Regions from separate parts of the Leptolyngbya sp. CCNP1308 genome, predicted to be linked through region 2. Evidence: predicted binding sites of a transcription regulator. Region 2 holds the regulator's gene; each other region holds the start of a gene.
What was found. The regulator NtcA, encoded in region 2, controls nitrogen genes in cyanobacteria. The targets are predictions, from matches to a motif close to TTTGTANNNNNNNNTACAAA.

Region 1 (7,456 bases), on a different contig from region 2:
GGGCCGTCGGGCTGCGGTAAATCGACGCTGCTGAATGTGATTGCCGGGTTTATCAAACCGACGGCGGGCTATGTGATGGTGGATCAGGATCCTGTTACCCGACCGGGGGCCGATCGCGGCTTTGTGTTTCAGCAATATTCGCTGCTGCCCTGGAAGACGGCGTTTCAAAACATTGAGCTGGGGCTCAAAATTCGCGGCATGGCCAAGGGCGATCGCACCGAGCTGGTCCACGACTATCTCAACCGAGTGGGGCTCTACAAGCACCGCAACAGCTACCCGCACCAGATGTCGGGGGGCATGCAGCAGCGGGCTAGCATTATACGGGCCCTGGTCAACTCGCCCTCGGTGCTGCTGATGGATGAGCCCTTTGCGGCGCTGGATGCCCAAACCCGCCACATGATGCAGGAGCTGCTGCTGGATATTTGGGATGACTTGAAAACCACGGTGATTTTTGTCACCCACGACATTGAGGAGGCGATCTTTTTGGGCGATCGCATCTGCATTATGGGGGTGCAGCCCGGTCACATCAAGGCCGAGCTGCCGATTGGTCTGCGTCGCCCCCGCCACTTCGATGACACCCTCTCGGCGGAGTTTGTGAACCTGCACCGCCAAGTGTTCGAGTGCATCCGCGAAGAGACGATGAAAAGCATGGAGGGCTGCCTGTAGGGGCAAACGGCGTTTGCCCTGCCCAATTGACTACTTAACGCCGATATCTGGTAGGGAGCATTGCACTGCAATGCCCCTACAGAACGGTTCATTGCTGCCCACCTACCGATCAAAGCGCTGCGATCGCCCGCTCCAAAAACTCAGGCTGCATCCAGCGATCGAGGTTGATTTGTCCCAGGTGTTCTTGCCCAGCGATCTTCCCCAGCTGGTGGATGTGGGCTTGCAGCCAGTCAGTGCGCAGCTGGGTTTCGGGCAGGTAAACCACATCGGCGCGATCGCTGGTGCTAGATCGCAACGTTTTGCTGACAATCGCGGCATCCATCTTCACCCAGCGGCTGACCAGGGTGGTGGCCATAGGTTGGGTGGCGTACCAATACTGGGCTGCCAGCAGCGCCCGTAGGTAGGCCACGGCAATTTCGGGATATTGTTCGGCCAGGGCGGCGCGAATCACTACTCCGTGGAAGGTGGGCAACCCGTCGAGGTTTTCGTGCAGCAGACGGCGAAACTGGCCCTTGTGCTTGGCAATTTCGTGGAAGGGGGCGAAATAGGCGTAGCCATCGGCGGGTGCGGAGCTGCGACCCGATCGCTGGGGGCCAGCACTGTCGATAGAGGTTAGGGTGACGGCGTCTAGAATGTGGCGGTGGTGGAGCGATCGCATCACCATGCCGTGGGCCGCCGAGCCAAAGGGCACCGCAATCACCCGCCCCGCCAGGTCATCAATGCAGTCGAGGGTCGAGTGCTGCGGCACAATGATGTCGTTGCCGGTGCCATCTAGATTGCTGGCCACAAAGCTAATTAAGCGGGTGCCCGCCGCTGGGGCCGTGCTGTCACCGGGAGCTGCGCTGAGCAGCAGGGGGTAGTCGCCCAGCACGCCAATGTCGATCTGCTGAGCCTCTAGCCCAGCCACAATCGGTGCCCCAGAATCGTAGTCAGCCCAGCGCAGCCGATACTGCACCCCGCTGTAGCGACCCTCGCGCGGTAAAAAATGCTCTAGCAGCCCCAGCCGCTGAATAATTAGCCCAGCGGTCACAGTTTGAATGGTGCGATTTTGGGTACCGATGGTGAGGTTGATCGTCTCGGCTCCGCTGGCGGCACCAGCGCGCACCAAAAAGTTGGGAGCCTGGAACCGGGGCACCATGGAGGCTGGCGTTGTCGTCGAGGCCACCGGCAATGGTTCAAGGAGAGACAGTTTTTTGGGCAGACTGCCCTGGCTAACACCGGGCTGGCCCTGCACCATAGCCACAAACTGGCGAATCGGCTCTAGCCCCAGGCTGCCCCGACCGGCGGGTTGACCTATCAAGCCCAAGGCCCGTCCCAAACGCTTGGCCATCAGTAAAAACAGAGGCGTGCCCAGGGCAAATTCTTCCAGGGGAATGCGGCACAGCAGCCCCGCTTCACACTCCATTTGGAATTCAAAGTCAGAGACAAATCCCAGGTAGTGCCCCTGGAGCAGATAGGTGCGCATCAAACTGGCCGCATCGACAATTTCCACATGGGCAAAATCGGTGAGATTTAGCCTCAGTTCCTGCATGCGCTTTTGCAGCATAATGCGACTGGGCACGCCATCTGGGGGCAAAACCCATGCCTGGTCAGCTAGCTCTTTTAGACTCAGCCATGGCCGCTGAGCAAGCTGATGGCTGCTGGAGACTATCAGCGAATAGTTAACGGAGCCAATTTCTAGTCCTAAAATTTCGTCAAAAGTCGAAAAACTTAGATCTGAGATGGCAATATCAACTTCGCCCATCTTAATGGCGCGATACAGCGGCTCAACCGCATCAAACTGTGTACACTTGGTTTGCACATCGGGATAAGCCCGCCGATATTCGTACAGCACCGACGGCAGCCAGTTACTTAACACATCCGGCATGCAGCCAATTTTTAAGGTGCTGAATTTTCCTTGTTTGATTTCCTCTATTTCAGCCACCAAGCGAGTTTCTAAATCCACCAGGGTAGGCCCTTCTTCTAACAGATACTCCCCTGCCTGGGTGAGTTCTATACGCCGCCCTAAGCGCCTGAACAGAGGAGTCTCAAGGTCAGATTCTAGACACTTGATTTTGGCGCTTACCGCTGGCTGGGTCAAATTTAGCGTGTCCGCAGCTTCGGTAAAACTTAGACATCGAGCTACTTCTAGAAAAACTTTGAGCTGGTAAATCTCCATATCGCTTTGACTCGCTTAAATTGTTTTAGAAATAGAGTTAAATCTGCGGTTATTCCTCGGCCAATTTTCTCTCTTTCCGATCATAAGAAAAGCAGATTATAGCTTCCTAGGATGTACTCTTAAAAATACTTGAAACGGCAATATAGCTAATCCTATTTAGCTTTTTTATGAGTGTATAGAAGGCTGTGATGGATAAACCGTAGTTATTGCTACAAACTGTATTGATTGACCTTGGGAACCTCCCTTAAGCTACATGTCAAAGGCTCAGAAGCCCAGGGTTAGTCGTTAATTTTTAGGCATTGGCTAGCCTCAATAATTCCATTTCACTGCCGTTTAAACCAAGGACGTGGTTACGTGAACATTCAGTATCTTAAAACTGATTTTCTAGTCGTCGGCGGTGGCACCGCTGGCACCATGGCAGGCATTAAGGCGAAGCAGGCCAGCCCCGAGAGCGACGTGCTGATTTTAGAGAAGGCCAATATTCGCCGCAGTGGCGCGATCGCCATGGGCATGGATGGGGTCAACACCGCCGTCATCCCCGGCAACTCCACCCCCGAGCAGTACGTGCGCGAAATTACCATCGCCAACGACGGCATTGTGAACCAGAAGGCCGTCTACGAAACCGGGCGGCTGGGCTTTGAGGTGATCCAAGAACTGGAGAGCTGGGGCGTTAAGTTTCAAAAAGACCACGAGGGCAACTACGACCTCAAGCAGGTGCACCGGGTGGGCAAGTACGTGCTGCCCATGCCCGAGGGCAAAGACCTGAAAAAAATTCTTGCCCGCCAGGTCAAGCGCCACAAGGTCAACGTCACCAACCGCGTCATGGCCACCCGCGTCATGGTGCAAAACGGTCGCGTCACTGGGGCGGTGGGCCTCGACGTACGCAACGGCAATATGGTGGTGATTCAGGCCAAGGCCGTCGTGCTCTGCACCGGAGCCTGCGGTCGCCTGGGGCTGCCCGCCTCCGGCTACCTCTACGGCACCTACGAAAACCCCACCAACGCGGGCGACGGCTACTCTATGGCCTACCACGCCGGGGCCGAGCTGACCAACATCGAGTGCTTCCAGATCAACCCGTTGATCAAAGACTACAACGGCCCCGCCTGCGCCTATGTGGCCAGCCCATTTGGGGCCTACACTGCTAACGCCGAGGGCCACCGCTTCATCAACTGCGACTACTGGAGCGGCCAGATGATGCTGGAGGTCTACAAAGAACTCAACTCCGGCAAAGGCCCGGTACACCTGAAGATGTACCACCTCGATGACGACACCATCAGCGAAATCGAAACCATTCTGTGGGACAACGAACGGCCCAGCCGAGGCCGCTTCCACGAGGGTCGGGGCGAAAGCTACCGCACCCACGGTGTCGAGATGAATATTTCTGAAATTGGCCTGTGCAGCGGCCACAGCGCCTCGGGCGTCTGGGTCAACGAGCGAGCCGAAACCACCGTCCCCGGCCTCTACGCGGCGGGCGATATGGCCAGCGTGCCCCACAACTATATGATCGGGGCCTTTGTCTACGGTCGCATCGCGGGCGAGAACGCCATGGATTACGTGCGCGATCTAGAGCATGTGGAACCCGACGCTGAATTCCTCGCCGCCGAGCAGGCCCGCATCTACGCCCCCCTGCAACAGCCCGATGGCGTACCCCACACCCAGGTGGAATACAAGCTGCGCCGCCTGGTCAACGACTACCTGCAGCCGCCCAAGTCGCCCAATAACATGGATATTGGTCTACAAAAGTTTGTCGCTTACGAAGAAACCCTCAACCTGATGGGAGCCCGTGACCCCCACGAACTGATGCGCTGCATGGAGGTGCACTTCATCCGCGACTGCGCCGAGATGGCCGCCCGCGCCTCCCTGTTCCGTAAAGAGACCCGCTGGGGCCTCTACCACTACCGCCTCGACTACCCTGAAAAGAACAACGAGGAATGGTTCTGCCACGTCAACCTGAAGAAGGGCGAAACCGGCCACATGGAGCTGTTTAAGCGCCCGGTAGAACCCTACATCGTCGATGTCGATCTCGTCGAAGAAGTCTACGATGTCGCCGTCCGGTAGGGTGGGCACCGCCCACCATCTCCCTGTGCTGCACCCAGTAACCCCGTAGGTTGGGTGAAACGAAGTGCAACCCAACGCCAATCCCCGCTGTTGGGTTCCGCTAGCGCTCCACCCAACCTACACCTCAATTTTTAGCTGAAGGAATTCCCCATGGCCTTAACTACCCAACGGGTTGACGTACCCGTGATCGTCGATGAATCGAAATGCCTCGAAAAATGCAACGCCTGCATTGAGGTCTGCCCTCTCGATGTGCTGGTCAAAAACCCCGAGACTGGCAAAGCCTACATGAAATACGACGAGTGCTGGTTCTGCCTGCCCTGCGAGAAGGAATGTCCCACCGGGGCGATTACGGTGCAGATTCCGTTCTTGCTGCGATGAGGACGAGAGATATCGGTGAGGTAGGTGCATTGCTGCGCGTTGGCGGAGCCTCGCCTTAGCGTTATGTACCCTACTCATCCACTCCCTCACTCCCATCCCCCTGCCGTCATTTTGGAACCCTTGCTCATGTACACCACCGATATGGACCCTGAAGTAGCCCAGTGGGTTGAGATGCTGCGATCGCCCGATCTTGACAACCGTTTGGTCGCCGTCAAAACCCTGCAACACCTGGGCGATGAAGATGCGATCGAGCCTTTGATCGGGGCGCTCTGCGACGAAAACCCCACGGTGCAAGAGATCGCCATCACCACCCTGTGGGAGTTTGCTAACCCGGTTGCCATCAACCCACTGATCGAGTGCCTCAGTTCGCCCCACGAGAATGTGCGTAGCGAAGCGCTGTCGGCCCTCAAGGAGCTGGTTTCCACCAACGACCTGATGAAGCTGCTGGATGTGTTGCAGGTGGGCAATGTCCACGCCCAGCTCAACGTGCTGGTGCTGCTGCGCAAAATTCACGATGCCCAGGCGCTGCCGTACATCATGCCTTTCTTTGAGTCAGAGAACCCCGAGCTGCGGGAGGCGGCGGTGATTACCCTGCGCTACTTGAACCAGGTGGTGCGCTGCGAACCGGCCTTGGCCCTGGCGAAAGATCCCAACGAGGCGGTGCGGCGGGCCACAACGCTCACCCTGGGCCACCTCAGCGACGCTGAGGTAGTACCGCTGCTGTGCGAATTGTTAACCAGCGACCCTGACTGGCAGGTGCGGCGCAATGCGGCCCAGTCGCTCGATATTTTGGCAGACCCAGCGGCAATTCCTGCCCTGGCCAAGGCGATGGATGACCCCGAATGGCAGGTGCGCAAGTTCACCGCCCGCGCCCTGCAAAAAACTCCAGACGTACAGGCTCTTCCAGTGCTGATCAAGTCCCTGGCCGACGAATACTCCGACGTGCGGCGCGATGCGGCCACTGCTCTAGGTAAACTGGCCGACACCAACGCCCTGCCCGCCCTGCAGCAGACCCTCAACGACCCCGATATGGACGTGCGGATTTTCTCCCAGCGGGCCATTGATGCGATCCAGAAGTCTCAGCCAGAACCCTCTAATGTCTAGCCATTCCTCTCCGTTTCATCGCGCTGCTGATGCTCCCGTCGAAGCGCCCCCCAGCGCCGAGGCGATCGCCCGCAAAGCCGAGGTCATCGCCCAGCTCAAAACCCTGCAGGAGCCTACCCTGGGCACCGACCTGGTCAGTCTAGGCATGGTGCGCAACCTGCAAGTCGTAGACGACTACGTCTACCTGCGGCTCTACGTGGGCCGTCACCAGCTGGATTTGCAGCAACGGGTACAGGACACTCTTAGCCAGCTGCCCTGGTGCAAAAAAGCTTACGCCCAGCTCTGCACCATCCCCGGCGTGCGCACTACCCTAGCGGTGTCGAGCGGCAAGGGTGGCGTGGGCAAATCGACCACCGCTGTAAATCTGGCGGCGGCCCTGGCCCAAACCGGGGCCAAGGTGGGGCTGCTCGATGCCGACATCTACGGCCCCAACGTGCCCCAAATGCTGGGTCTGGGGCATTCAGAAGTGCGTGTGATTGATACGCCCGAGGGCCAGCGGTTTGTGCCCCTAGAGGCCCACGGCATCAAGCTGATGTCCGTCGGGCTGCTGGCAAAGGGTGACCATCCCCTCGCCTGGCGCGGCCCGGTAATGCACAAGATTCTCACCCAGTTTCTCCACGAGGTGGACTGGGGCGAGCTGGACTACCTGCTGATCGACCTGCCCCCCGGCACCGGCGACGCTCAGATCACCATCGTGCAAGAAAGCCCAATCTGCGGCGTGGTGATGGTGACAACCCCGCAGCAGGTGGCGGTTTCCGACGTGCGCCGCAGTGTGCACATGTTTCGCCAGGTGGGGGTGCCGGTGCTGGGCCTGGTCGAAAACATGAGCTACCTGCTCTGTGGCCACTGCGGCGAACCGACGCCAATCTTCGGCAGCGGCGGCGGTGCCCAGATCGCCACCGAACTCTCGGTGCCGCTGTGGGGCCAGGTGCCCATTGACCCCCGCATTTGCGAGCAGGGCGATGCGGGCGTACCCTTGCCGATGAAACTGCCCGATGCGCCCCTGAGCCAGATTTTTGGCCAAATTGCCCTGGGGTTGAATGCGACCTTTGGGGTGGCAGCGGTGGAGGAATTGGCAGCGGTTTGTTGATA
Region 2 (7,456 bases):
GTAGACCACTGTAGACTCATCGGGGTCAATTTTACCCGCTTCCACCAGCTTTTTGAGCACCGCAATGGTGGTGCCACCAGCAGTCTCGGTGAAGATACCTTCGGTTTCGGCCAGTAGCTTCATACCTTCAATCACTTCGGCGTCGGTTACCGATTCGATGTTGCCATTGGTCTTGCGAGCAATATCGAGGGCATAGATGCCGTCGGCGGGGTTGCCAATGGCGATGGACTTGGCGATCGTGTTGGGTTTTACCGGAGTCACAAAATCGCGGCCTTCTTTAAAGGCCTGAGCAATGGGAGAACATCCCTCAGCTTGGGCACCGCTAAAGCGTACAGGCTTATCGTCAACCAGGCCGACTTTAACAAATTCTTGGAAGCCTTTGTAGATCTTGGTAAACAGTGACCCCGATGCCAACGGCGCTACGATGTGGTCGGGCAAGCGCCAGCCCAGTTGTTCAGCTACCTCATAGCCCAGGGTTTTGGAACCCTCAGAGTAGTAGGGGCGCAGATTGATGTTGACGAAACCCCAGCCCTGGGTATTAGCTACCTCAGAGCACAGCCGGTTGACCTGGTCATAGTTGCCCTGTACGGCCATTACGGTAGGGTTGTAAATGAGCGTACCCAGCACCTTGCCGGCTTCTAGATCGGCGGGGATGAACACACAGCAGTCAAGACCCGCATGGGCGGCGATCGCCGCCGTAGAGTTGGCCAAATTGCCCGTGCTGGCACAGGAAACAGTAGTAAACCCCAGTTCTCTCGCCCGGGTCAGCGCTACCGATACCACCCGATCTTTAAAGCTCAGGGTGGGCATGTTGACGGCGTCGTTTTTTATATAGAGTTCCTTTAGGCCTAGCTGCCGCGCCAGCCGATTGGCGCGCACAAGGGGCGTCATACCAGTTCCTACATCAATTGGGTTGTCGGTGCTGACGGGTAAAAAGTCTTTGTAGCGCCAAATTGAGAGCGGGCCTGCCTGGATGCTGCTGCGAGTGACCCGTCGGCGAATTTCATCGTAGTCGTAGGCGACCTCTAGGGGGCCAAAGCACACGTCTTCGCACACATGCTTAGCGCCAAGGTCGTAGGTTTCACCACATTCTCGACACTTCAAGGCCGAAAAGGTGGGCTTTGCGGCGATAGCTTGTTCGAGGGACTGTGTCATGGCGTTCTCTACTGCGGTTACTGGGGAGCGATCGTTAGCTTTGCTCAATTGATCCAGAACGTAACACTGGAAACAATACTTGGTCAAATGTACCCGACCAAAAAAGTCGGGTATAGGCGAAGCTTCTATCTGCTAGCGGTTTGCCCTGTCAGGGCTGATTTCCTAGAAGCGATGGATCGCACGGTTGCGGGAATTGCTGCCGTTTCGCCGCCAATCTGCGGCTGGGCAGCTCCTATGGGCACTGCAAAATCAGCACTGGGACGAATAAGGTAGCTTGGTATACAAACACCTACCTTGCAGTTGAGGTTAATTGATCTAAAGTCATGGAATGTTTGCATTGGCTAACGTGCCAGACCAGTCAGACTGCTTTATGCTTTATGCCCAAGGTGTTCTGTGCTGTACGTTTGGCTGTCATAGCGACATCGGAACGGCGAATTTAGTGCAGATGCTCTCTGTGATGCTCTTAGCAGAACGTTATGGTAGTGACCCAAGATAAGCCCCTTGCCAATGTTTTTCGTCAGCTATCTGGAGGAGCATTTCCCCCTGTAGTCGAGTCCTATGAACGGGGCAAGACTATTTTTTTTCCTGGAGATCCAGCAGAACGGGTATATTTTCTGCTAAAAGGAGCCGTCAAACTGTCGCGGGTATACGAGGCCGGAGAAGAAATTACGGTCGCTCTGCTGCGAGAGAATAGTGTGTTTGGGGTTTTATCACTTATCACCGGCAATCGTTCCGATCGCTTTTATCACTCTGTGGCGTTTACTCCGGTAGAACTGTTGTCGGTGCCTATCGAACAGGTTGAGCAGGCGCTAGAAGAAAACCCTGAGCTAGCTTTACTGATGCTGAGGGGTCTGTCTTCTCGAATTTTGCAGACTGAGATGATGATTGAAACTCTGGCCCACCGAGACATGGGCTCTCGCCTGGTCAGTTTTTTGCTCATTCTCTGCCGCGATTTCGGCGTGCCCAGCCAGGACGGCATCACCATTGACCTGAAGCTCTCCCACCAAGCTATTGCCGAGGCCATCGGTTCTACCCGCGTGACCGTGACTCGCCTCTTGGGAGATCTGCGCCAGGAGGGCATGATCTCTATTTATAAAAAGAAGATTACTGTGCACGATCCGGTTAATCTGAGTCAGCAGTTTACTTAGCGCGGGTTTGGCCTAGGCCTGCTGGGTTTGATAGCCAACCTAGCTATCGGCAATATTGGGGCGTCCAGGGGCTTAACCCATGCAGTAGAGTAGGTGCAAACTCCCCTGTGGCTGGTGCATGGTTTCTGGTTACGTATTGATTTTGGCGGTTTTGATTCTGGGGGGCTTTATTGCTACTCTGGGCGATCGCGTGGGCACCAAGGTGGGCAAAGCGCGTCTCAGCTTGTTCAACCTGCGCCCTCGACAAACGGCCACCCTAGTGAGTATCGCCACGGGCAGCGTTATTTCGGCGTCTACGCTGGCTCTGCTGTTTGGGGTCAGTAGTCAGCTGCGCACCGGGGTATTTGAGCTGGGTAAAATTCAGGATGATCTGGCAAGTGCTGAGGCCGATCTCGCTCAGGCTCAGGCTACCCAGGAGAGTGTAGAAGCCGATTTGGAGTCAGCTACCGACGAACGGCAGCGGGCGCTGGCTCGACTCCAGGAAATCAATCAATCGCTCAATCAGGCGGTGGCCCAGCAGGAGGCTACTGAGGGGCAACTGCGCCAAACCCTTAGCCAGCTGGATGCAGTCTCTCAACAGGCCGCCGCCCTTCGCCAGTCGACGGATGCTCTGCGGGTGCAGCGCGATAACCTGCTGCGGCAGCAGGCCACCATTGGCAGCCAGATTGCTGCGCGCGATCGCGCCATCGCCGAGCTAGACGAGCAGATTGCCGATCGCGATCGCGCCATCGCCCAGCGTGAGCGCAGCCTCACTAGCCTAGAGGCCGAGCAAGACTTTTTAGAGCAGCAGGTAGCCGTTCTGCAGACGCAATACCAGGGGTTGTTTCGAGGCAATATTGCGCTCAACCGCAACCAGGAAATTTTAGTCGGGCAGGGACGCGCCGAAAATCGGGAGCAGGCCGAGGAGTTTGTCACGAGTTTTCTCCTCGAAGCCAACCGTCTAGTGTCTCGGGCCATTGCCCCAGGGGCTTTGATCGACCAGCAAATTTTGCTAATCGGCAACCGCGAAGTCGAGGCGCTGATTGACCGCCTGTCCACGGGCGAAGACTATGTGGTGCGGCTGCTCTCGGCGGCCAACTACATCACGGGTGAGCCCTGTGTCGTGCAGCAGGGCGAGCCCTGCGTCCAGGTCTTCATCGATGCCACCCCCAATCAGCAGGTCTATGCCCTCGGCGAGCGCTTGGCGACCGTTACCCTCGACCCCCCTCCCCTGGGCGATCGCCAGCTAGTCGAGCGTCTCAATCTGCTGCTAGCGGCAGCTCAATTTCGCGCCCGGCAGGATGGTGTCGTTAGCGACACGCTGCAAGTGGCCGACAACCGGCCTGAAACGGTGCTCAACTTTTTAGAAACGGTGCAGCAATCAGGACAGGCGGTCGATCTTCAGGCGATCGCGGCTACCGATATCTTCACAGCAGGGCCAGTTCAGATTCATCTGGCGGCGGTGCGTGACGGGCGGATTCTATTTCAAACCGGTGAATTGAACAATCCCCTAGGCGATAGCAGCGATCAGCTCCTAAACCGCCGCGCCCCTAGAGGGCTCTAAAACCGAAGGGGATCCAAGCCAAATTATCTTTGGTGGCGAATATTTAATAATGTCTAAAAAGATTTGCAGATAGTTACCATCTGCCCCGACTTCGATATTGTGGGGATCACCTGTGCTTAGAATTAACCTACAAATCTGTCGGCTGCTAATAGGTTGCTTTTTAACTCTGGCTTGTCCTAGGGCAAGCAAATTTTAAATATACCTGGAGCGATCCCATGAAATTTGAGGATATTTATCAGTTCTTCGAGGATCCACCGCCAATTTACCTCAACAAAGAGCTTGCCGTTTGCTACGTGTTATCAGTATTGCTCCAGCAAGACTCCTACGGCACCGAGTTAATCCAGCGGTTAACCCACCAGTATTCTCACTATCGCCTGTCAGACACAGTGCTTTACGGGGCACTTAAGTTTCTAGAGGACGAAAATGCCATTGACGGCTACTGGAAGAAAGTAGAAGGTCGGGGTCGTCCCCGCCGCATGTATCGTCTTAACCCCGACTGGCGGCTTCAGGCCGAAGAACTGGCCGAATTTTGGAAAACCTATATGGGCGATCCCGCCCGGCCTGCTTGCACCCAAAGTCCAGCCTACTCTGCCCCCCACCGATGAATCAATCCCGCAAGGCCTACCTGAATGATCCATCATTTCGTACCCTAGAGAGGTAGCTTTGCATGGCCTGGCGTGACTGACACCGTACTCTATTCGACGTTGTTGCTGACCCTACTGATGATAGTGGGGTTAGTTTTTTTCATTCGGGCTTCCACCAAAGACCGTATTGAAACCCTGATGCTAACGCGCCCCGCCGATCCCCTTGCTCTGCTGCAAGACCTAACGGCCTATTTCGAAGCGCGGGCCTATGCCGTTATCGCCGCCGAAGCCGAGCCTCAGCGCATTACCCTGCGCGGGAGAGTTCGCCCCAGCCTATTTTTAGCGGGATTTTTAACCCTGCTTGCCGCTGTGGGAGCTCTCTGCTTTGCCCTAGTACTGGCCAATCTGTGGCCAGCCCATAGCGCTATCTTTTTGGGACTGTTAGCGCTCAGTCCAGGGGCGGGCTGGTTCTACTGGCATGGCGCCGATCGCGATGAGGAGATTCGGCTAGAAGTGCGGCCCGATGCGGCAATCGACAGCCCACCAGACGGTGTGCTTGCCAAGGTGGCTATTACAGCCCACCGGGATGAACTCATTGCCCTCAATCAAGGTTTCGATCGCTAGGCCAAAAAAAAGCTAGCCCTTTGGCTAGCTTTTTTAGGTAAACAGTAACTCTGACGGAGGCATCGGTAAGGCAGATGCTCACAGCCAGAATGGTTACCTTAGTGAGTCAAGGTCTCTAGAACTGAGGCGTTTTCTTCATCTTCTTCGCCGAGCAGCACCCGCAGACTGGGAAAGAGAAAATGATTCTCTTCCACGTACTGGGCACCAAACAAACCCTTCTCGGCCCAGAAGTACCGGTCAGTGGTGTGCTCGTTCCGCTTAACCAGCAGCAGGGCTGGGGGGGCAATGCCCTCGGAATGGATAAAATTCCGAGCTGCGGTTACGGGTTTTTCGTTGCCGCTCTCAATACTATACTGAGGAACAGCTTCTAAAATGCGACGGCCTTCTAAGCGACGACGACTCTTACGCTTGCGTCTCCTTGCCAAGTTGCCTACCTCCCTCTCATTGGATATTTGGATGTAGTTTCGGTTACAAAATTTGTTAACCAGGCCAAGTATATAGGCTCAAAATAAGAATTTCAACTTCTCTTAAAAACTGACCTAAAACCTCTAAATGCCAAGGCCCGCAACGGATACAAGGGCGTTTAAGGAACTCAGGCCTGAACAGAATTGTTAAAAAATTGACAAAACTTTAATTTTTCTTCCGTCACACTCTTATGTTGCGCTGCCATGATTGGCTCTCCCAGCTCTGAATTTATCGCCCTGTGTCAGTCCCAGGTGCTCCTGCTGACTCAGGCGTTGGGAGCTGCTTCAACCGTCGTCTACCTAGCCGAAGCTGCGGCTGAGTCGATCAACCCTACCCTTATACCTTTAGTGGCTTACCCAGAGACCGCCGATCTTTGGAGTGACCTGGGTGAAGGGCTGTTGGCGATCTCTGAGGCTGCCGGTGAAGTCAGCTCCAGTACGCAACCTCCGATCGCCCCATCACAGCTTTGGTCTCAGCCCCAAAACGCTGCTTCTCCAGAGAAAGAGCCCCTCTCGCCTCCCTTTGGGCTAAAGTCTGGAAAAAGGTTTCAGACCCTAGCGTCTGACGTGACGGCTTACCCCTTGGTTCTGCCCTTAGCCCACGATGGGGTGGTAATAGGCATGATCGTGAGTACGCGGGAAGCCCTGCCCTGGACGGCGGACGATTACCGCCAGGCGGAGCAAGTCGCCAGTACCTTGGCGATCGCCTGTGTGATGGATCAGCGCAGTCAGTGGCTTCAGCGCCAGCTCACCCAGCGCCAGCTCACCCAGGCCGATCAGTCCGAAACCTTCCACGACCTGCTGCACCAGTTTCGCAATCCGCTCACGGCGCTGCAAACCTTTGGCAAATTGATGGTCAAACGGTTGCCTCCCGAAGACACCAATCGACCGATTGCTGAAGGCATTGTGCGCGAGAGTCGGCGACTGCAAGATTTAGCCCAGCACTTTGATACCGCTGTCGCCGAGGGGGATGAAACGCTGGAGCAGGACACCACTCCACCGGCTCGCCTGTTGCTGCCCGGTTCAACCCGTGAGTTGAGCGATCGCCCCAGCGCCATTGGTGACGGCAACGAAGACACCGCCACCTTAGCCAAAGATCATCCCCTCAATGCCTCAGCACTAATTACAGGCCATGGCCTGGGGCGATCGCTCACGGTGCAGCCTGGAGCGATCGCTGAGGTCGCCATGCCGCTGGTGCAGTCGATCGCACCCCTGGCCTATGAGCGGGGACTGCACCTGGTGCACCATATTCCTCACCCCCTACCCCCGGTTTGGCTTGATTCTGCTGCCTTAGGAGAAGTGCTCCATAACCTGCTTGACAACGCTCTGAAATATGCGCCTGCCGGATCCTTAGTTTGGGTCGTTGCCGGGCTAGTGCAGCGGGTAGGCGAAAAAATGTTTCAGGGCATAGCCATCGGCGATACCGGTACAGGTATTCCCCCTAGCGATCAGCCCCAGCTGTTCACCCGTTATTTTCGCGGCGTTCAGGCCCAGGGTGATATTCCGGGTACAGGGTTAGGGTTAGCAATTGTGCAAGATCTGGTGCAGGGTATGGGAGGACATATCGATCTCATTAGCCCGGTTCAAGGCACGCCGTGGCTGCCGCCAGAGGCGGCTAATCATCCCAAAAATCCCGGCGCTTTGTTTGTAGTCTGGCTAAAGGCTCTAGACCCTGGAGTCTAGAGCCATCCAGATAGTAAGTTAAGGTTCTGCCGATGTGCTTAATACTACAGAATGCCGCATCCATAGGAGAATGAAACCAGTCTATTCATTAGGTTCAGCTCTCTATTGTCTTCGGTGTTATCCATGGCAACCACCCTATCCTCAAATCTCGCTGCCCGGCTGGCACCGCCAGCACCTCTTTCGCCCCTAACGGTACCCAAACGGTTGTTGTTGGGACCCGGCCCGAGCAACGCTGACCCCCGCGTTATTGCCGCG
Region 3 (7,456 bases), on a different contig from region 2:
GGTCTTTGGTAACTGACTTAAGGGGCTTGAGCGCTTCGCTAAATGACCCCTCCAGGGCGTCGGAGTAGTCGTCTAGAATAGCTTCGACATAGTCCTGGGCCGCCTTGGTCATCTTGAGATCCATGGTTTCGGTCAGGGTGCCCTTAGGAGAGGCCAACGCCTGAGACGATGCCCCAGGAACGCTCAAGAACATCAGAGTTACAACCAAAACCCCAGCCGCCATCGCCTTAAACGCTCGACCGGTGAGTTGATGTAGGTAAGTCAGCATGAAACCATTCCTAAAATTCTAAAGAACCACAGCATGTCGGCGGCTAGATTGAGTTGCTTGCATGCGAGTCGCCTAACCGCAATCTGTCTAGGCCAAACGAGTGACCAAGGTAATGCTTGAGGGTGTACCCGCCAAGAAGAAAATATTGAGAACTACTTCCCCTTGCAACACCCAAAAGTTAACCAAAGATAGCGAACAGCCCGCCAAAAAGACGTAGCTGAGCTTACTTCTTGCCACGATCTAAATGTATTGTATACAGTACACAACAGATTTACCGTTTTCAAGAATTCCGCAACAAATAAAAACTCCCCCGTATTTTGAGGTAAGACGGCTTCCTGTGACTCTGCCGCGCTGGTCTTCGACGAGCTGTCGATTAGCCTAGGCTATAGCCTGTGAGCCTGCCCCCAGGCTCTGATTAGTGCTATGGTTAAACCATAGATTTTTGTTGAGATTAAGGAGTATTGCTGTGGTTGAGCCTTTGCTAAGTGGCATTGTTCTAGGGTTTATTCCCGTCACCCTGGCCGGGCTTTTCGTCGCGGCTTACATGCAGTACCGTCGGGGCAATCAGTTTGATCTGTAGGCTTGCGGGTGAGAGGGCGATCGCCGCTCACGCTGGCATCACTGAATAGAATGCTTCAGTCAGCCCAGCGCCAAATAGGCACTGCCAACCGCCGCCTCCACCGAGGCGGCGTTTTTAATGGGCACCGGCAGCAGAGCGGCCCGCAGCTGCCGCCAGGTCTCGTTGGTGGCACCGCCCCCAGCGGTGTAGATCTGCCGCAGGGGCGATGCCCCATGCTGGCCCAACAGCTCGTAGCCCCGCTGCTCAATGCGGGCCATGCCCACCAGCAGTCCGTGCAAAAATGCGCTGTCATCCTCTGGGCGCGGCGAGAGCCGGGGGGCCAAGGCCGGGTCATTGATGGGAAATCGCTCCCCAGGCTCAGTCAGGGGGTAATAGTCTAGCTCCGTAGGCACGGTAGGATCGATGCGCTGGCTTAGGGCGTCTAGGGCTACTCGGTCAAAGAATTTTTCGAGTACGGCACCGCCGCTGTTGGAGGCTCCGCCCACTAGCCAGTGGTTCCCCAGACGGTGGCTGTAGATGCCGTATTCGCCCACATCTACCCGCTGGGCGCTGAGTAGCTTAATCGCCAGGGTTGACCCCAGGGAGGTGACGCCATCTCCAGGGGCGATCGCGCCACTGGCCAAAAAGGCCGCAATGCTGTCGGTGGTGCCTGCCACCACCTGACAGGAGGGGGACAGACCAAATTTCTGGGCTACGGTTTCCCTCACGCATGCCACCCCTTCCCCCGGTGCCAACACCCGAGGCAGCACCCCACTCCACGGCTGTCCCTGCATCCAGTTGGGATAGCCCAGATCGCCCACGTCGTAGCCCAGTTTGAGGCTGTTGTGGTAGTCGCTCAGCCCCCACTGGCCGTGGAGTTGGGCACCCAGCCAGTCGGCCTGGTGCAGCAAGTAGGCCGCTTGATGCCAGACCGCAGGCGGCAAGGTTTGGTGCCACCACACCAGCTTGGCCAGGCTCGATGTCGCGCTGGCGGCGGGGCTGTGGGCGGGGGCGATCGCATTGACAGTCTCTAGAGAATCTTTGCAGGGATGGTTGTAGAGCAGCGGCGGCGTCAGGGATTTTCCCGCTGGATCGCACAGCAGCACCGTACCGGAGGTGCCGTCGATGGCCACTCGGCTAATTTGCGGGGCGATCGCCCCCGGCAGCGCCGCCAACAGCGAAAACAGCGCCTGCCGCCAGCAATCTGGGGCGGGCCTATGGGGGTAGCCCTGGCGATATTGCCAACATAAATGCCGCTGCGGATCGACCACAGCGGCACGCACCCCGGAGGTGCCAAAGTCTATACCCAGAGCCAGGGGAAGGGTCATCACAGAGCAGCCGCTCGCTGTACCATTCCTCAAGCCCTGCCTAGATGCTGATCTCGCTCAGCGAACGGGTGATGTAGTCGAAGGGATAGTCAACCACCGAGGGATCGGCTATGCCAGCTTCTTGCACCTTGGCTTTCACCAGGTCTTTCATCAGCTGAATGCCAACTACCGTGGGGGCAATGGGCACGCCTAGGGAATTGTAGGTTTCGCGCAGGCCGGTCAGCACGCGCTCGTCGAGCACGTCGGGGTTGCCTGCCACTAGGGCATAGCTGCCGTAGCGCAGGTAGTAGTCCATGTCGCGCAGGCAGGCAGCGTAGCGACGGGTGGTGTAGGCATTGCCGCCGGGGCGAATGAGCTCAGGCACTTGGGCAAACAGAGTGACGCCCGCTTCTTTGACAATGCCAGCGGCGTTAGCGCTGATAATGGCCGCCACCTTGATGCGATCGAGACCGCTGTCAAAGTAGGACTTAATCGAGTCGAGGGCACTGCTATCGAGATAGCGTCCAGTGTTGTCGTAGGTCTTGATTAGCGTGGTGACAGCGTCCCGCATAGGTGGTTTCTCCCAACTCTCACTTGGCAAACAGCATTTTATAAATGACGGCAGGCTCTAGGCTGCCATGCCTGGTAGAGGCTCTAACCCTCATAAATACCAGGTTTTATCCTCGAAGAAGTTTACCACGGGGGCTTAACTCCTGGGTTGCCCCGGCCCGCCAGAGTCCCGGCTTTATGAGCGAATTGTTACAAAACATCATGGTCTGCCCCAGGGCTTTTGTCGGCTTTCCCTGACAAAAAGTAGTAGGTGATACAAAACGGGCTAACCCCTCTCCCTAGGATGATGCAGATGAGTTGATGCCTGTGGAACCAGCGGGGTCAGGCCTCCTGTGCCGGTAAACCGGTGTTGTATGAGGGTCTGCCCGGTGCCGCCTTGCCGATGGGCGAGGGAAAACCAGGTCTTGGCCAGGGCATCATCCACGACGAGTTAAATCGGTTTTCCCGACGGTTGAACGCTAAACGAGGCTAAGGAGTAGTTCATGGCAACCCCAGCAGACATCCTGAAATGGATTGAGGATGACGGCATTGAGTTAATCGATCTGAAATTTATTGACATGCCCGGCATCTGGCAGCACCTCACCCTGCACAAGAGCCAGATTGATGCCAGCAGCTTTACCGATGGGGTCGCCTTCGATGGCTCCAGCATTCGAGGCTGGAAGGCCATCAACGAGTCGGACATGATGATGGTGCCCGACCCCGATACCGCCTGGATCGACCCCTTCATGGCTCACCCCACCCTGAGCATGATCTGCACCATTAAAGAGCCTCGCACTGGCGAACTGTACGCGCGCTGCCCTCGGGCGATCGCCACCAAGGCGATCGAGTATCTGAAATCTACCGGCATCGGCGACACCGCTTTCTTTGGCCCCGAAGCCGAGTTCTTCATCTTTGATGACGTGCGCTTCGACCAGAACGAGCACTCCGCCTACTACTACGTCGATAGCGTTGAGGGCCGCTGGAACACGGGCCGCGAAGAAGTGGGCGGCAACCTGGCCTACAAGCCTCGCTACAAAGAGGGCTACTTCCCCGTCGCCCCCACCGACACCTCTCAGGACATGCGCAGCGAAATGCTGCTGGAGATGGCCAAGCTGGGCGTACCTATTGAGAAGCACCACCACGAGGTCGCGACCGGCGGCCAGTGCGAGTTGGGCATTCGCTTTGGTCGGCTAATCGAAGCCGCTGACTGGCTGATGATCTACAAGTACTGCATTAAGAACGTCGCCAAAAAATGGGGCAAGACCGTCACCTTCATGCCCAAGCCCCTGTTTAACGACAACGGCTCCGGCATGCATACCCACCAGTCAATCTGGAACAACGGCGAGCCGCTGTTTGCGGGCGATCGCTACGCCGGTCTGAGCCAGATGGCCCTGTGGTACATCGGCGGCATTCTCAAGCACGCCCCCGCCCTGCTGGCGCTGACCAACCCCACCACCAACTCCTACAAGCGTCTGGTACCCGGCTTTGAAGCGCCGGTCAACTTGGCCTACTCCCAGGGCAACCGCTCGGCCTCCGTGCGCATTCCCCTCTCGGGCGACAACCCCAAGGCCAAGCGCCTGGAGTTCCGCTGCCCGGACGCCACCTCGAACCCCTACCTGGCCTTTGCCGCGATGCTCTGCGCCGGTATCGACGGTATCAAAAACCAGATTGACCCCGGCGACCCGCTGGATGTGGACATCTACGACCTCAGCCCCGAAGAGCTGGCCAAGATTCCCTCCACCCCCGGTTCGCTGCTCGATGCCCTCAAGGCCCTCGAAGCCGACCATAGCTTCTTGACCAGCACTGGCGTCTTCACCGAAGACTTCATCAGCAACTGGATCGAGTACAAGCTCGACAACGAAGTCAACCCCATGCGCCTGCGCCCCCACCCCTACGAACTAGCTCTCTACTACGACTGCTAGAGCAAGGGGGCTAGCCTCTGGCTGAAAGACATGGGAAAAAAGAGGTCTGCGCTTAACGCTCAGACCTCTTTTCTTTAGGGATCGACTGCCAACATGTTTTGCAGATTCAAACCCCCGATCTATGCCCATCTCAACGGTAATTTTTCCTACATCCTTATTCTCTAGCTAAATCATGTTGAGACTCAGCAGGTTCACATTAAGGAAGTTGTAGCTTAGTTACAGCATCAAAAAAAGGTGAAAAGATAGTCCCATGCTGCATGGGAGTGAAAGGTTGCTATGGCTGTATTCTCGATGCGTCACTGGTTGATCGCGCCGCTGGCGCTTGGGCTAATGGTCAGCGTTTTGATGGGGAAAGGTGCGATCGCCAGTGACCCGTCTGAATTGTTCAGTCTGTTGCAACCGATTCAGGTCAGCGTTAACAATAGCTTCGTTAGCCCGCTGGTGGAGCTATTTGGAGATGTGTCGATTGGACAGCAGGTTTTTGTGGCGGGTAACACGATCGTCAGAGCTGACCCCGAGACACAGATCTGCATTGGTAATGAAACCAATCTTCAAGACAACATTGTATTTTTAGCCGTTCATGACTCCCCAGCACCTGCCGCACCCTGCGGCGAAAATTCTAGCAGTACTGGAGAGCGTAACAGTATTGCTCACCAGGCAATCGTCAAAAATTCGCAAATCGGCGATTTTACTTTTGTAGGCTTCCATGCCCAATTAAACAATGTGGTGCTAGAAGATGGTGCCTTTGTTTTGCACGGTGCGCGACTAGAAAATGTCCGAATTAAGCGCGATCGCATTGTTCCGATTGGGGCGGTAATTACAACTCAAGCTGAGGCAGATGCTTTACCGCTAAAAACAGACGCCAATACCGAATTTCAAGATGAAGTTTTAGAAGTTAATGAAGAGTTTGCCGAGCACTATCCTGAATTGTTTGAATCTGAGGGCTTTGCCGCAGTCAGTGGAGTGAGTGTTGCACCCTCAACCAGTTGGAATCAAAATCCCGTCTTCCCTACCTTGGGCGACGGGGTTCAGCTAGCCGAATTTGTTCGCATCATTGGAGATGTTCGACTTGGCAGTAATAGTACCGTGGGCGAGCGGACATCTATTCGAGCCGATGAAGGTACGCCGATTGTGATTGGTGACAATGCTGCGATCGAAGATCGAGTGACCTTTCATGCTCTCAAAGGGACAAGTATTAACATTGGTTCTGGCTTAAAAACTAGCGACAACATTGTTTTCCATGGGCCATTAGAAGTGGGCAATGATCTGACTATTGAAGACGATGCTATTCTCTTTCGCTCTACAGTAGGCAACAATGTCACGATTGGCGACAGAGCGATCGTAGTAGGTGTCACCTTAGCCGATGGAGCGATTGTTCCTCCTGATAGCATGATTACCACTCAAGAACAAGCTGATGCTCTAAATAATAGCTAGTATGTCGATTGGAATAAGAGTTCGAAATCGGTTGCAGTAGTATAGCCAAGCGGCCAGTATTTCTTCAAAAAATACCTATTGAACCTGCGCTTTGAGCACTGCGTAGGTAGCCTCATCGGCGGCAAATAAATGTTCGACCCGCAACGACGCTAACGTGATGTCTTGCGGTGTTCCAAAAGTCGTAAACATGCTAAAAAACGCTAGTTCACCATACTCAGTAGCGTAGCGCGTTGTCAGTACTGGAGCTGTGGGGCGCGACCAGTTTGTATGCAGGTTCTCTGTGCCCAGACTACTGTGCAGCATGGCTTCAAAAGCATCTACCTTAGGCGTCAGCGCAGGCTGCACAGAAGCTTCGTGCCGCAGGTGCGCCAGCAATGTGGGGCCGACCTCTTCCAAATTGATGATTGGTTTGGCAAACCCCTCTGGGTGAACCAACAGATCCAGCAAGTTGATCGGCGTATTGTCTGGTGGTAAATCAACCGCCGCTCCTGGCATTAATGCAGCCGCCAACCATTGACCGCCTCGATTTAGACGCAGTAAATTCCAGTGCTCGTCGATAACCAACGCGGGCATCGGGTCGTGGGCGAACAACAGCTGCGCTAGTGCCGAGTTTATCTGCTCTAGTGCTGGGTCATCTAGGAGCGCAGCGGTGTAAACCGGCGCATAGCCCGCCTGCAACATGACCTCATTGCGCACCACCAGCGGGGCGTCTAGCTCTTGCAGCCAGGCCAACAGCAGTTCGCGGCTGGGCTTGGCGCGGCCACTTTCCACAAAACTCACATGCCGCTGCGACACCCCCAAGCGCAACGACAGCTCTAGCTGGCTCAGCCGCTGGGCTTTGCGCACCTGGCGCAGGGTGCTAGTCAAGGTTTGGGTAGACGGGTTCATTGTCCAGAGTTAACCACAACCAGCGTCGATTTTATTACCTGGGAGGTAATTGATTCTATAACGTAGACGCTCAATACTGGATGTGCCAATCCTAAAGAGGTTTAGTCATGCAACGCAGTTTACTCGTCTTTACCCTGATTTTGTTTGGGGCACTGAGCGCTATAGCGCTCTGGCAGTCTGGCTATTGGGGCATTCTTGCACCCCACTTTCAGAGTTTTGGGGAAGGCCAAGTCTTGGCTGATCTGGTCATTGCCCTGAGTCTGGCTATGGTTTGGATGTGGCGGGATGCCAAGGCAATGGGCCGCAACCCCTGGCCTTGGATGATTGCCACTCTAACTACTGGATCGTTTGGGCCATTGTTCTATCTGCTCACCCGTAAATCGGCAGAGGCTGAAAAAGTTGGGTGATGCTAGATCCGACTCGCAAAACCCCGATTTGAAACCGATGTCTGGTAGGGGCATTGCAGTGTGTCACGCGCTGTAAGGTTGTCCCCCCTAATGCGACATCAGGTTAGGCCCCCTGCTGGATC
Region 4 (7,456 bases), on a different contig from region 2:
GAGTTGATTCCCCTGCCCCCCTTAGTAAGGGGGGTAAAGCTAGCCTTTTAGACGGCATGGAGGGGGGACGCATAGTTGCTTACGGACTTGAGAAACGTCCCAGAGTACGGGTTTAATTCGTTAGCCTAGAGATGTGGGAATCCTGCATCTCTTTTTTTGCCTGTACCAAGCCCAGCTTGGGATCTGTTGTTTTTCTACGGGCAGCACTTCAATTCTGGATTCGGATAGGGCTGTGTTCACAGTTTTTGATGGACTTTTGTTGAGTTTCCTTGAGTCGGGCCCTGTTTGTCCCTAAGTTCAAACATATTGGCAATTGTGTACGCAGCAACCTTTGGCGTGGCCATTCCCCAGGTGACCTGGCCGCCACCAAGGATCTGTCGACACCATAAATTAGGTGACTTTTAAACGCGTGGAGGAAGAATGAATATCGCCGTAATTGGCCTGAGCCACAAAACCGCCCCGGTGCAAATTCGCGAAAAACTTAGCATTCCGACGGCTCAGACAGGTGACGCGATCGCCCATCTCACCCATTGCCCCCACATCGACGAAGTCTCGATTCTCAGCACCTGCAACCGGCTCGAAATCCACATCGTGACTGAGGAGACCGAGCAGGGCATTCGCGAGGTGACCCAGTTTCTCTCCGAGCACAGTGGCCTGCCCCTCCACGAGCTGCGCCAGCACCTGTTTATTCTGCTGCACCAGGATGCGGTCAACCACCTGATGCGGGTGGCCGCAGGCCTCGACAGCCTGGTGCTGGGCGAAGGGCAAATCTTGGCCCAGGTGAAGCACGCCCACCAGCTGGCCCAGCAGCACAAGAGCATTGGCCGGGTGCTCGATCGCCTCCTCAAACAATCCCTCACCGCCGGTAAGCGCGTGCGCAGCGAGACCAGCATTGGCACCGGGGCGGTCTCCATTAGCTCCGCCGCCGTAGAGCTGGCCCGGATGAAGGTGCCCCACCTGAACAGCTGCCACGTCAGCATTTTGGGCGCGGGCAAGATGGCTCGCCTGCTAGTGCAGCACCTGGTCTCCAAGGAGTCCTGCACGATCACCATTCTCAACCGCACCATTGACCGGGCCAACGAGCTGGCTAAGCAGTTCCCCGATGCCGATATTCGCACCGGCACCCTCGATGCCATGCTGGACACGGTACAGGTCTGTGATGTGATGTTTACCTGCACCTCTGCCACCGAGCCGCTGCTGCACCGGGAAAATCTAGCGCCACTGGTAGCTGCCAACCGCACCCTGATGCTGTTTGACATTGCCGTGCCCCTCAACGTGCACACCAACGCCAATGAGCTAAACAATGTCCACGCCTTCAACGTGGATGACCTCAAGGCGGTGGTGGCCCAAAACCAGGCCAGCCGCCGCCGCATGGCGATGGAGGCCCAGGGGCTGCTTGACCAGGAGGTGGAGAGCTTTATGGACTGGTGGCGATCGCTCGACACCGTGGGCACCATCAGCAGCCTGCGCAGCAAGGTCGAGACCATCCGTGAGCAAGAGCTAGAGAAGGCTCTGTCGCGCCTGGGCAGTGAGTTTGCCGAAAAGCACCAGGAGGTGATCGAAGCCCTCACCCGTGGCATCGTTAACAAAATTCTCCACGACCCGATGGTGCAACTGCGCGCCCAGCGCGACATTGAGGCCCGCAAGCGGGCGATGCAGACCCTACAGGTGCTATTTGACCTGGAGACCGCCTCCAACGAAAAGTACAGTTAACCCAGAGAAAAATTAGGCGGCTAATTGCAGCTAGCTCAGGCCCCAGAGTTTTTGAAAAACTCTGGGGCCTTTGGTTTGAAGTAGGATTTAAAGGCAGGATGAGGTTGTTTGCTATGCCGCCAGTCCTTAGCCCTACCGCTGACCAACGAGTGACCTATGGCGATCGCAGTTGGGAGCAATTTAAGCTCATCCAGAAGGGCCTGGAGGGCTGCCCTGGGGTGCGGCTGTTCTACTACGACGGCACCGTTGAAATTCTTATGCCCGGACGCGACCATGAGTTTTTTAAGTCGATAATCGCGTTTTTGCTAGAAATTTTCTTTGTAGAGCAGGGCATTGAGTTTTATCCCACTGGGTCAATGGATCAGGAGCGGGAGGGTGAGGCCTTTGCTCAGGCCGATGAGTCTTACTGCATGGGGGGGCCCAAAGCAATCCCCGACCTCGCCATTGAGGTGACGTTCACCAGGGGCAACATCACCAAACTGGAACGGTACCGGGTGCTGGGCGTGCCGGAGGTCTGGTTTTGGGAAGATGGATTGCTGAGTCTGTATCATCTTGAAACCAATGGCTATGGTCGGGTTTACCGCAGTGAGATTGCTGAATTGTCTAGCCTTGACATCGAACTGCTGTCCCGCTGCGTGCTGATGGCCGAAATATCTCGCTTAGAGGCAGCTAAGGCATTTCGGCGAGGCATTTCGGCCCGATAGGCGGTGTAAGATATCGAGCATCCCAATGTTGGCTTGAGCAGACATGGCAACTCCCTTTCGCGTTGGTGTGGCTGGCCCGGTGGGCTCGGGCAAGACGGCCCTGGTGGATGCGTTGTGTAAGGCGCTGCGCGATCGCTACTCCATTGCGGTCGTCACCAATGACATCTACACTCAGGAAGACGCCCAGTTTTTGGTGCGTAGCCAGGCGCTGAGCCCCGATCGCATCGTCGGGGTCGAGACCGGCGGCTGCCCCCACACCGCCATCCGCGAAGATGCCTCGATGAACCTGGTGGCGATCGAAGACCTGGAGGCACGGTTCAATCCCCTCGATCTGGTGTTTGTGGAGAGCGGCGGCGACAACCTGGCCAGCACCTTTAGCCCCGAGCTGGTCGATTTGACCCTCTACGTGATCGACGTGGCTGCCGGAGACAAAATCCCCCGCAAGGGCGGTCCAGGGATCACCAAGTCAGACTTTTTGGTGATTAACAAAATCGACCTGGCTCCCATGGTTGGGGCCAGCCTAGAGGTGATGGAGCGCGATGCGCGGAAGATGCGGGGCGATCGCCCCTTTGGCTTCACCAACCTCAAAACCCAGGCGGGTTTGGCCACCATTATTGACTTCATCAGCTACCACGCTGCGGCTGAGCCGGTGGCCTCAATCCCTTAGCTGGAAACGGTTTGAGCGTATCGACGCAGACCCCGGCAGCGGCTTTGGTGCAGCCAAGGGATCGGTTTGGTTGCTGCGATCGCCCAAAATCTGTCCTTAGAAAGAGGTCGTTGGAAGGCATACATCTCATAAACGTTACAAGAAAGGGGAGGTTTTTGTACGCTACGCTACATTTGCTGCCAATCACACCTCCTAATATCCACTCTGACGGTCTACGTGAATTCTCGAGTAAGACAAGTCTTCCATTAAAGAGTCAGGAGCGAGGTTGAATGGTAACTCGATTTAATCGACGGAAGTTTTTGGTTTATGGGTCGGCCACCCTGGGCACCTCTATGCTGCTCAAAGCCTGTGGCGGTACGACTACCACCACTGACACTGGCACAACCGACGGCAGCACCGACACCGCCGCCGCCGATGGCGAAACTATCAAAGTGGGCATTCTGCACTCCCTCAGTGGCACTATGGCCATCAGTGAAACCACGGTAGTTGATGCTGAGCAGCTGGCCATCAAAGAAATCAACGCCGCTGGCGGGGTGCTGGGCCGACAAATCGAGGCCGTAGTCGAAGACGGTGCTTCTGACTGGCCTACCTTTGCTGAGAAGGCTGAAAAACTCATCGACCAAGACCAGGTAGCCGTTGTGTTCGGCGGTTGGACTTCCGCCAGCCGTAAGGCCATGCTGCCGGTGTTTGAGTCCAAAGACCACATGCTGTGGTACCCGCTGCAGTACGAAGGCCAAGAGTGCTCGAAGAATATCTTTTACACTGGGGCAGCGCCTAACCAGCAGATTGAGCCCGCTGTAGACTGGCTGATCGAGAACAAGGGCACCGACTTCTTCCTGGTTGGCTCCGACTACGTCTTTCCCCGGACGGCCAATACCATTATTAAAGAGCAGCTCAAAGCCAAGGGCGGCAACACGGTGGGTGAAGACTACCTGCCCTTGGGCAACACCGAAGTCACTCCTATCATCACCAAGATCCGTGCCGCCCTACCCGATGGCGGCGTGATCTTCAACAGCCTCAACGGTGACAGCAACGTCGCCTTCTTTAAGCAGCTTCAGGGCGCGGGGATGGGGCCCGATCTCTATCCTGTGATGTCGGTGAGCGTGGCTGAAGAAGAAGTTCGCCAGATTGGCCCCGAGTTTCTAGTCGGACACCTGGCTTCGTGGAACTACTTCCAAACCGTAGAAACCCCCGAAAACGAAAAGTGGGTGGCCGACTTTAAGGCCGAGTTTGGTGAAGACCGAGTCACCAACGACCCCATGGAAGCCGCCTACATTATGGTTTACCTGTGGAAGCAGGCGGTAGAGGCCGCCGGAACTTTCGATATTCCTGAGGTACGGACAGCGGCCTACGGCCAGGAAATGGCTGCCCCCGAAGGCCCCGTAACCATGAACACCAACCACCACCTGTCTAAGACAGTACGGCTTGGAGAAGTCATGGAGGACGGCCTGTTTGAAATTATTTGGGAAACCGATGGCCCCATTGACCCGCTGCCCTGGAACCAGTTTGTACCCGACACCATTGGCGTTGGCTGCGACTGGTCTGACCCCGCTAAGGGTGAAAGGTTCGATATCTAGGCGACGGCTATGGTGATGCGGTCATAGAAATGAGGCGGGGGTGCAGGTATCTGTGTCCTCGCTCTCTGTATAAGTTCCAAATAGATCAGTCCCAACTAGTTTGGATATACCAAATTCAGCTCGGGATTTGGAGTTTTTCTCCAGACAGAATTCCATGGCTGGATCTGTTTAGGTTTAAACCTTAACCAGACCGAGGGAACTTCGTTATCTTTCGCCCCTACTAACGAGGCTTCAGTTAATGCGTAGGGTCTCACCTTAAGCGCTTTAAACCTGGTTTTTGAGTCTGTTTAGATCATTCACCTGCCGCGCTCGAGCCGGGGATGACTGTTAAGAAAATCCAAGGCAAGTAGGCTTTGAATACTGAGATTGGGCAGAACCTTGACTTAACCTAATTTTGTTAAAGATGGACTTTTCTAGTGCGGGGCTACCCTTAGTATCTACTGAGTTTTAACTAGATTCTGTGGACAGAGGCGGTGACGCCCCGCAGATTGTGAGTTGTTCTGAAAGCGGTAAGAGCTGTGTTAGAAGGCTTAATTGGTGGCCTGTTTAACGGCATTAGCATTGGTGCGGTGCTGTTGATTGTGGCCCTGGGCTTGGCGATTGTGTTTGGCTTGATGGGGGTCATTAATCTGGCCCACGGTGAACTGATGATGTTTGGGGCCTACACTACGTTTTTGGTGCAGAATGCGGCCAAAAGCATGGGGGGGATTGCCCCAGAGATCTATATTTTTGCGGCGCTGCCCCTGGCGTTTTTGGTGTCTGCGGCGATTGGTCTATTGCTAGAGCGCACCGTAATTCGCTACCTGTATGGTCGCCCCCTAGAAACGCTGTTGGCCACCTGGGGAGTGAGCCTGATCTTGATTCAGTTTATTCGCAGCGTCAGCTGGCCGATGTTGATGGGTCTGGTTGTGTTTGCGGCGCTGTTTTTTATCGGTCGCTGGGTGCTGACCCGTTACACCGACTGGAGTCGGATATTGGGCTGGGCAAACCCGGTGTTTTTGGGGCTGAGTGGTGCGATCGCAGCGCTGACCTGGTTTTTGGCTCAAAGCTCTGGCAGCGCCCAGTTCGCTCGCCCCTGGTTTGGGGCCCGCAACGTGGATGTGACGCCGCCAAGCTGGCTGCGGGGGGGCGTTACCCTGGGCAACACCATGCAGTTTCCCTCGGCGCGACTGTTTATTATTGCTCTCACCATTATTTGCCTGGTGGCGGTCTACTGGTTTCTCAACGGCACGGCCTGGGGTCTGCGGATTCGCTCAGTGACCCAAAACCGGGGCATGAGCGCCTGTTTGGGCATTCCCACCGGGCAGGTGGATGCAATCACCTTTGCCCTAGGCTCTGGGCTGGCGGGTATTGCTGGGTTTGCGGTGACGCTGCTGGGTTCGGTCGGCCCCAACCTGGGCAGCAACTACATTGTGGATGCGTTCATGGTGGTGGTAGTCGGCGGGGTTGGCAAGCTGGTGGGCAGCATTGTGGCGGCTCTCGTCATTGGCATTACCACCTACCTGCTGGGCTCGGGCACCATGGCGCTGCTGTTTCCGCCGACGGATTTCTTTCAGCCCATCATTGGCTTCTTTACCTTCTTTGCCACGACGAGCATGGCCAAGGTGCTGGTTTTCGCGTTAATTATTGCCTTTTTGCAGGTGCGGCCCGCTGGGCTGTTCCCGCCGAAAGGGCGTTCGGTGGAGCTATAGGCTATGACTGCTGACATTACAACCCAGCCGCGCCGCGCGGCCCAGGCCAGCCAAAAGCGCAAATTCATGATCGAGGCGATCGCGGTGATTGCGATCGCCCTCATCCTGATTGTGATCATGCCGATGCTGCTGTCGGGTTTTCGCCTCAATTTGCTGGGGCGGTTTTTGGCCCTGGCCATTGTCGCCCTAGGGATCGATTTAATCTGGGGTTTTACCGGCTTGCTCAGCCTGGGCCACGGCATATTTTTTGCCCTGGGGGGCTATGCCTTTGCCATGTACCTAGAGCTCAACACGCTCGGTGAGGGCCAGCTGCCAGATTTCTTTAGCCTCTACGGAGTCAGTGAGCTGCCGCTGTTTTGGCAGCCTTTTAACTCACTGCCGTTTACGCTGCTGGCGATTTTTACCATCCCGGCGATCGTGGCGGGGCTGCTGGGCTACCTGGTGTTTCGCAACCGCATTCGCGGGGTGTATTTCTCGATTTTGACCCAGGCCGCCCTGGTGGTGTTTTTCAACCTGTTCAACGGTCAGCAGAAGCTGATCAACGGCACCAACGGTCTCAAGACCTCAACCTCGGTGTTTATGGGGCAGCAGGTGGGCAGCGACGGCATGCGGATGTTTTTCTACATCAGCACGGTGATCGCTCTGATTGCCATGTACGTCCTCTGCCGCTGGCTGACCAGCGGGCGGTTTGGCCGCATGCTGGTGGCCATTCGCGACGACGAAAACCGGGTGCGTTTCTCGGGCTATGACCCGACGGCGTTTAAGGTGCTGGTATTTGCGGTCTCAGGGGCGATCGCGGGTATTGCCGGGGCGCTCTACACCGTGCAGTCGGGCATTATTTCCCCCCAGGTGATGGATATCGCCTTCTCGATTGAGATGGTGATCTGGGTCGCCGTGGGCGGGCGCGCCACCCTGGTGGGCGCAGTGCTGGGAGCGGTGCTGGTCAATATGGCCCGCAGCCTGCTCAGTGAGCGCTTCCCCGATGTGTGGCTGTTCTTCCAGGGGGCGCTGTTCCTGATTGTGGTGACGGCGCTGCCCGATGGCATTATTGGCTGGGGTCGCCGCCAGTTTGGCCCCACAGTTAGCTCAGCCCTGGGCCTGTCT

Region 1: the regulator NtcA is predicted to act here: its motif matches at 3,021-3,040, upstream of VB780_RS30970 (fumarate reductase/succinate dehydrogenase flavoprotein subunit).
Region 3: the regulator NtcA is predicted to act here: its motif matches at 2,945-2,964, upstream of glnA (type I glutamate--ammonia ligase).
Region 4: the regulator NtcA is predicted to act here: its motif matches at 3,239-3,258, upstream of urtA (urea ABC transporter substrate-binding protein).

What each region holds. Positions count from the first base shown of each region.
Region 1 covers NZ_JAYGIH010000121.1:10,175-17,630, forward strand. Annotated here, with positions in the region: gene VB780_RS30960 (ABC transporter ATP-binding protein) at 1-666, shown strand, start outside; gene VB780_RS30965 (LysR family transcriptional regulator) at 776-2,824, opposite strand; gene VB780_RS30970 (fumarate reductase/succinate dehydrogenase flavoprotein subunit) at 3,179-4,882, shown strand; gene VB780_RS30975 (4Fe-4S dicluster domain-containing protein) at 5,033-5,260, shown strand; gene VB780_RS30980 (HEAT repeat domain-containing protein) at 5,372-6,364, shown strand; gene VB780_RS30985 (Mrp/NBP35 family ATP-binding protein) at 6,357-7,454, shown strand.
Region 2 covers NZ_JAYGIH010000078.1:94,833-102,288, forward strand. Annotated here, with positions in the region: gene thrC (threonine synthase) at 1-1,155, opposite strand, end outside; gene ntcA (global nitrogen regulator NtcA) at 1,632-2,303, shown strand; gene VB780_RS23590 (DUF3084 domain-containing protein) at 2,422-3,846, shown strand; gene VB780_RS23595 (PadR family transcriptional regulator) at 4,062-4,451, shown strand; gene VB780_RS23600 (cofactor assembly of complex C subunit B) at 4,524-5,054, shown strand; gene VB780_RS23605 (DUF3155 domain-containing protein) at 5,153-5,479, opposite strand; gene VB780_RS23610 (HAMP domain-containing sensor histidine kinase) at 5,723-7,201, shown strand; gene VB780_RS23615 (alanine--glyoxylate aminotransferase family protein) at 7,325-7,456, shown strand, end outside.
Region 3 covers NZ_JAYGIH010000109.1:78,411-85,866, forward strand. Annotated here, with positions in the region: gene VB780_RS28395 (hypothetical protein) at 1-268, opposite strand, end outside; gene petG (cytochrome b6-f complex subunit V) at 735-848, shown strand; gene VB780_RS28405 (FGGY-family carbohydrate kinase) at 908-2,155, opposite strand; gene apcB (allophycocyanin subunit beta) at 2,196-2,705, opposite strand; gene glnA (type I glutamate--ammonia ligase) at 3,187-4,605, shown strand; gene VB780_RS28420 (hypothetical protein) at 4,882-6,039, shown strand; gene VB780_RS28425 (helix-turn-helix transcriptional regulator) at 6,115-6,927, opposite strand; gene VB780_RS28430 (hypothetical protein) at 7,035-7,334, shown strand.
Region 4 covers NZ_JAYGIH010000077.1:79,543-86,998, reverse strand. Annotated here, with positions in the region: gene VB780_RS22945 (glutamyl-tRNA reductase) at 421-1,713, shown strand; gene VB780_RS22940 (Uma2 family endonuclease) at 1,827-2,417, shown strand; gene ureG (urease accessory protein UreG) at 2,461-3,084, shown strand; gene urtA (urea ABC transporter substrate-binding protein) at 3,417-4,661, shown strand; gene VB780_RS22925 (ABC transporter permease subunit) at 5,180-6,352, shown strand; gene urtC (urea ABC transporter permease subunit UrtC) at 6,356-7,456, shown strand, end outside.